Regions from separate parts of the Streptomyces sp. NPDC058401 genome, predicted to be linked through region 2. Evidence: predicted binding sites of a transcription regulator. Region 2 holds the regulator's gene; the other holds the start of a gene.

Region 1 (3,407 bases), on a different contig from region 2:
GCCAACCTGGCCTGATCTCTCTCCCTGCACACCGGAAAGGCAGTAGCGCCATGAGCGTCAACGTCCGCATCCCCACCATCCTGCGCACCTACACCGGCGGCCAGGCCGAGGTCGCCGCCGAGGGCGCGACCCTCGAAGAGGTCATCCAGTCCCTGGAGGCCAGCCACCCCGGCATCGCCGCGCGCGTCCTGGACGACCAGGGCAAGCTGCGCCGCTTCGTCAACGTCTACGTGAACGACGACGACGTGCGCTTCGAGGGCGGGCTGCAGACGTCCACTCCGGACGGCGCCGGCATCTCGATCATCCCGGCCGTCGCGGGCGGCTGCTGAGCCCTCGTGACACCGGCCTCGTGACACCGGCCTCGTAACACCGCGCGGAAACTGAATTGCCCCCTCCGGTAATAAACGGAGGGGGCAATTCTGCTTGATTGGACGCGGTAAGGTTGGGGAAGTCCCCTCCGCTGTTCTTGCCCGCCGCATATGAGCGGGTCGCGTGAGGGTTGACATTGAGTCAACATGCAAGCGCGCTATGGGTCGTTGGCGTGGTTTGTCCGGCCCGAGTTGCCCTGGAATATTCCTGGTTTTCACCCTATTTCAATGTTTTGGTGTGTCCAGAATTCTCGTCGGAATGACCTGTTGCAGACAGCAGCGGTGCGGATACATTCAGCCCCGGTCGAGGCGTTCCGGCGCAAGTTCTGACCCGGGACCGCGAAGTGCGGTCCTGCGCAAGGGCCAGTAATAGGGGAGTTAGGCATGGCTCAGGGCACCGTCAAGTGGTTCAACGCGGAGAAGGGCTACGGCTTCATCGCGGTCGACGGTGGTGCGGATGTGTTCGTCCACTACAGCGCCATCCAGATGGACGGGTACCGCACCCTTGAAGAGGGTCAGCGGGTCGAATTCGAGATCTCGCAGGGCCAGAAGGGTCCGCAGGCGGACATGGTCAAGCTCGCCGCCGGCTAGTCCGACCGCGATCGACCACCGACACGTACGCGGTCTCGCACAGTGGCCGCGCACGAGACACAACGGCACATGTACGAGGGGCCCACATCCTGGACACGGGATGCGGGCCCCTCGTGCGTGGCGGCTCCGGTGCCCTTGCGGTGCCCGGGTGTTCACCCCGGGTTGCCCGAAGCCGCTTGCACTCGGGGGGGTCGAGTGCTAATCATTGGCGTTAGCACTCTCCGGGTGAGAGTGCTACCTATACGAGGACCGGGTCAGTGAGGCCCACAGGGTCCGGCGGGAAGAAACCGCCGGGCACGCAGGCCGTCCGTCGCGGGCGCGGGCGCGGTCCGGGAGCAATCCACCGCTGTCCGGGAGGACCACTTCAGATGGCCAAGATCATTGCGTTCAACGAGGAGGCCCGGCGCGGTCTCGAGCGAGGCATGAACCAGCTCGCCGACGCCGTCAAGGTCACCCTTGGCCCCAAGGGTCGCAACGTCGTCCTTGAGAAGAAGTGGGGCGCCCCCACGATCACCAACGATGGTGTCTCCATCGCCAAGGAGATCGAGCTCGAGGACCCGTACGAGAAGATCGGCGCCGAGCTGGTCAAGGAAGTCGCCAAGAAGACGGACGACGTCGCCGGCGACGGTACGACCACCGCCACCGTCCTCGCCCAGGCGCTCGTCCGCGAGGGCCTGCGCAACGTGGCCGCCGGTGCGAACCCGATGGCCCTCAAGCGCGGTATCGAGAAGGCCGTCGAGGCCGTCTCCGCCGCCCTGCTGGCGCAGGCCAAGGATGTCGAGACCAAGGAGCAGATCGCTTCGACGGCCTCCATCTCCGCCGCCGACACCCAGATCGGCGAGCTCATCGCCGAGGCCATGGACAAGGTCGGCAAGGAAGGCGTCATCACGGTCGAGGAGTCGCAGACCTTCGGCCTGGAGCTCGAGCTCACCGAGGGCATGCGCTTCGACAAGGGCTACATCTCGGCGTACTTCGCCACCGACATGGAGCGCATGGAGTCGTCCCTCGACGACCCGTACATCCTGATCGTCAACTCGAAGATCGGCTCGGTCAAGGACCTGCTGCCGCTCCTCGAGAAGGTCATGCAGTCCGGCAAGCCGCTGCTGATCATCGCCGAGGACGTCGAGGGCGAGGCGCTCTCCACCCTCGTCGTCAACAAGATCCGCGGCACCTTCAAGTCCGTCGCCGTCAAGGCTCCGGGCTTCGGTGACCGTCGCAAGGCCATGCTCGGCGACATCGCCATCCTCACGGGCGGCACGGTCATCTCCGAGGAGGTCGGCCTCAAGCTCGAGAACGCCGGTCTCGACCTGCTCGGCCGCGCCCGCAAGGTCGTCATCACCAAGGACGAGACGACCATCGTCGACGGCTCCGGTGACAGCGACCAGGTCCAGGGTCGCGTCAACCAGATCCGCGCCGAGATCGAGAACTCCGACTCGGACTACGACCGCGAGAAGCTGCAGGAGCGCCTGGCGAAGCTCGCCGGCGGTGTTGCGGTCATCAAGGCCGGCGCCGCGACCGAGGTCGAGCTCAAGGAGCGCAAGCACCGCATCGAGGACGCCGTTCGCAACGCGAAGGCGGCCGTCGAAGAGGGCATCGTCGCCGGTGGCGGCGTGGCCCTGCTGCAGGCCTCCTCGGTCTTCGACAAGCTGGAGCTCACCGGCGACGAGGCGACCGGCGCCAACGCCGTCAAGCTCGCGCTGGAGGCCCCGCTCAAGCAGATCGCCGTCAACGGTGGTCTCGAGGGTGGCGTCGTCGTCGAGAAGGTCCGCAACCTGCAGATCGGTTGGGGCCTGAACGCCGCGACCGGCGAGTACGTGGACATGATCGCGTCGGGCATCATCGACCCGGCGAAGGTCACCCGCTCTGCCCTGCAGAACGCGGCGTCCATCGCGGCCCTGTTCCTCACCACCGAGGCCGTCATCGCCGACAAGCCCGAGAAGGCCGGCGCGGCTGCCGGTGGCGGCATGCCGGGCGGCGACATGGACTTCTGATCCACCCCCGGGCTCCGGCCCGAAGGTAGATCAGCGGTTCGCATCACGCATTACGCATCACGTACCGAGGGCGGCACCCCTTCCTGGCGGAGGGGGTGCCGCCCTCGGGCGTTCACCGACCCTTGCCCAGGGCGCCGAGCACGCCCAGCAGGGATGCGAGCCCGACCGCGAGGAGGGCCGCGGTGCGCAGGCCCCAGGCGTGGAGGTCCGAGGCCCGCTCCGGCTGCACCTGGCCCCGCGGGTCGTAGACCAGCCGCAGCTGCTCGCCGGCCTTCGCGATCTCCTGTTCCCTGGTCAGCCGGGCGGGACCGCCGGGCGGGCAGTCGAGTTGGTGGTCGTACGCGGTGGTGCGGCTGAGGCGCTGGCCCTCGGGGCCGAAGGCGGAATCCGTCTCGACCCGGGAGGTCACCTCCCTGACCAGGCACGTGACCTCGACTCCGCGCTCGCGCAGCACCAG
Region 2 (3,407 bases):
TCATCGGGAGGGTGACCGTGCAGTGCAGGTCGTCCCCGCGCCGCTGGAAGGTCGGGTGCGGCAGCTCGTGGATCTCCACGTACAGGTCGCCGGCGGGGCCGCCGCCGGGGCCGACCTCGCCCTCGCCCGCGAGCTGGATCCGGGTGCCGTTCTCGACGCCGGCCGGGATCTTGACGGTGAGGCTGCGGCGGGAGCGGACCCGGCCGTCGCCCGCGCACTCGGGGCACGGGGTCGGGACCACGGTGCCGAAGCCCTGGCACTGCGGGCAGGGTCGCGAGGTCATGACCTGGCCCAGGAAGGACCGGGTGACCTGCGAGACCTCACCGCGGCCGCGGCACATGTCACACGTCTGCGCCGAGGTGCCGGGTGCGGCGCCCTCTCCGGAGCAGGTGGTGCAGACGACGGCCGTGTCGACCTGGATGTCCTTGGTCGTGCCGAAGGCGGCCTCGTCCAGTTCCAGGTCGAGGCGGATCATGGCGTCCTGGCCGCGGCGGGTCCGCGAGCGCGGTCCGCGCTGCGAGGACTGGCCGAAGAAGGCGTCCATGATGTCGGAGAAGTTGCCGAAGCCGCCCGCTCCGAAGCCGCCGGCTCCGCCGCCGCCCGAGGAGGACAGCGGGTCGCCGCCGAGGTCGAAGACCTGCTTCTTCTGCGGGTCCGAGAGGACCTCGTAGGCCGCGTTGATCTCCTTGAAACGCTCTTGCGTCTTGGGATCGGGGTTCACATCCGGGTGCAGCTCGCGTGCGAGCCGCCGGAATGCCTTCTTGATCTCGTCCTGCGATGCGTCGCGGCGCACGCCGAGAACGGCGTAGTAGTCCGTGGCCACTTACGACTCCGCCAGGATCTGTCCGACGTAACGTGCCACTGCGCGTACCGCTCCCATCGTTCCGGGGTAGTCCATGCGGGTCGGTCCGACCACGCCGAGTTTGGCGACTGCTTCGCCGCCCGAACCGTAGCCGACCGAGACGACGGACGTGGAGTTCAGTCCCTCGTAGGCGTTCTCATGCCCGATCTTTACGGCCATTCCCGACTCACTGGCCTCGCCCAGCAGCTTGAGGAGCACGACCTGCTCCTCCAGCGCTTCGAGCACCGGCCTGATCGTCAGGGGAAAATCGTGTCCGAAGCGGGTCAGGTTGGCGGTGCCGCCGATCATCAGCCGCTCCTCCGCCTCCTCGACCAGCGTTTCGAGGAGGGTGTCGAGGACGGCTCGCACCGTCACCCGGTCCTCGTTCTCGAAGGACTCCGGAAGGTCCTTGACCAGCGGCGGCACGTCGGTGAACCGACGGCCGACGACACGGCTGTTGAGGCGCGCCCGCAGGTCCGCGAGCGAGGCCTCCCCGAAGGGGGCCTGGCAGTCGACGAGCCGCTGCTCGACCCGGCCGGTGTCCGTGATGAGGACGAGCATCAGGCGGGCCGGGGCCAGCGAGAGCAGTTCCACGTGCCGGACGGTGGACCGGGTGAGCGAGGGGTACTGGACGACGGCGACCTGCCGGGTGAGCTGCGCGAGCAGCCGCACCGTACGGCCGACGACGTCGTCGAGGTCCACGGCCCCGTCGAGGAAGTTCTGGATGGCCCGGCGCTCGGGCGTCGACAGCGGCTTGACCCCCGCCAGCTTGTCGACGAAGAGCCGGTAGCCCTTGTCGGTGGGGATCCGGCCGGCGCTGGTGTGGGGCTGGGCAATGTAGCCCTCGTCCTCCAGCACGGCCATGTCGTTGCGCACGGTGGCGGGCGAGACGCCGAGGCGGTGCCGCTCGGTGAGCGCCTTGGAGCCGACCGGCTCCTCCGTCCCGACGTAGTCCTGGACGATGGCGCGCAGCACTTCGAGTCTGCGATCGCTGAGCATCGCGCGCACACCTCCATCGTTTCCGTCGTTCGCGGCTTCGGCAGGCCCTGCCTGCTGGCACTCTGAGCGTTCGAGTGCCAGAGATCCCCCGGTCAGTGTACGGCGGGGTGGTACACCCCTAGCAAGGGCGGCCCGCCAAGGTAGCGTCGCGGCATGGACGTGCGTTGGGAAGAGGCGGGCTGGGAACGGCTCACCGAACGGGCCGGCCGCAAGCGCCTGCCGGTGTGGGACTGCACCGTGGGACTGGTGGTGGGCGAGGATTCGGCCCTCCTGATCGACCCGGGGTCCTCCCTGCGGGAAGGTGCGCAGGTACGGGCCGAGGCGGAGCGGCTGACGGGCCGGCGCGTGACCCATCTCGCATTCACACACGGACATTTCGACCACGTACTGGGCGGAGCGGCGTTCGCGGGGGCCGAGGTCTACGGTCCGGTCGGGCTGGACTCCCTGCTCTCGGTGAGCCGGGAGGAGCTGCGGACGGACGCGGTCCGGCACGGCCTGGCGGAGGCCGAGGCGGCCGAGGCGGCGGACCTGCTCGTGATCCCCCGGCACCTGGTGTCGGGCGAGTGGACGCTGGACCTGGGCGGGGTACAGGTCCTCCTGGCGAACGTGGGTCCGGGGCACACCCGGCACGATCTGGCCGCTTTCGTGCCCGGGGCGCGCGAGGTGGTCTTCTGCGGCGACCTGGTCGAGGAATCGGGCGAGCCGCAGGCGGGCCCGGACGCGGTGCCGCGGCAGTGGCCGGCGGCCCTGGACCGGCTCCTCGCCCTGGGCGGGGGCGACGCTCTGTACGTACCCGGTCACGGAGCGGTGGTCGACGCGGCCTTCGTACGTGCCCAACGCGACACACTGGCCGCCCGTTTCGGCGTGTCGGGCACCTGAAACGGCCCGCTCTCCTACCCTCGGCCGGATGCGCGAGTACTCCCCCGACCTGACCCCGCAGTGGAAGCGCTCCAAGCCCGTCCCCGAGGTGCCGGCCGATCCGGACCTGGTGGTCGAGGTGGCGGGTACGGACTTCTGCGGCGCGGTGGTGGCCTGCGAGGCGGGCACGGTCACCCTGGAGGACCGATTCGGCAAGCGCCGCGTCTTCCCCCTCGAACCCCGCGGTTTCCTCCTGGACGGCGCGGTGGTGACCCTCACCCGCCCCGCACGGGGCCCGGCCGCGCCGGCCCGTACCGCCTCGGGCTCCCTCGCCGTCCCCGGGGCCCGGGCGCGGGTGGCCCGGGCGGGCCGGATCTACGTGGAGGGCCGCCACGACGCCGAACTGGTCGAGCGGGTGTGGGGCGACGACCTGCGCATCGAGGGCGTCGTGGTGGAGTACCTGGAGGGCATCGACGACCTCCCGGCCGTCGTCGCCGAGTTCGCCCCCGCCGCCGACGCCCGCCTGGGCATCCTGGTGGACCACCTGGTCCCGGGCTCCAAGGAGTCCCGCATCGCCGCCTCGGTGACCTCCCCGCACGTCCTGATCGTGGGCCACCCGTACGTGGACGTCTGGCAGGCCGTGAAGCCCTCCGCCCTGGGCATCCGCGCCTGGCCGGTCATCCCACCCGGCCAGGACTGGAAGACGGGC

The links. Region 2 encodes HrcA, which represses chaperone genes, less so after heat shock. Its sites were predicted from a motif close to TTNGCACTCNGNNNNNCNGAGTGCNAA; they were not measured.
Region 1: groL (chaperonin GroEL) is a predicted target of HrcA. The motif match lies at 1,135-1,161, and genes of this name have one in related genera.

Annotation. Positions count from the first base shown of each region.
Region 1 covers NZ_JBHXKA010000109.1:1,179-4,585, reverse strand. Annotated here, with positions in the region: gene thrC (threonine synthase) at 1-15, shown strand, start outside; gene ACFWNV_RS30160 (ubiquitin-like small modifier protein 1) at 51-329, shown strand; gene ACFWNV_RS30155 (cold-shock protein) at 753-959, shown strand; gene groL (chaperonin GroEL) at 1,328-2,950, shown strand; gene ACFWNV_RS30145 (hypothetical protein) at 3,063-3,407, opposite strand, start outside.
Region 2 covers NZ_JBHXKA010000118.1:17,753-21,159, reverse strand. Annotated here, with positions in the region: gene dnaJ (molecular chaperone DnaJ) at 1-823, opposite strand, end outside; gene hrcA (heat-inducible transcriptional repressor HrcA) at 824-1,840, opposite strand; gene ACFWNV_RS31335 (MBL fold metallo-hydrolase) at 1,994-2,719, shown strand; gene ACFWNV_RS31330 (DUF3097 domain-containing protein) at 2,748-3,407, shown strand, end outside.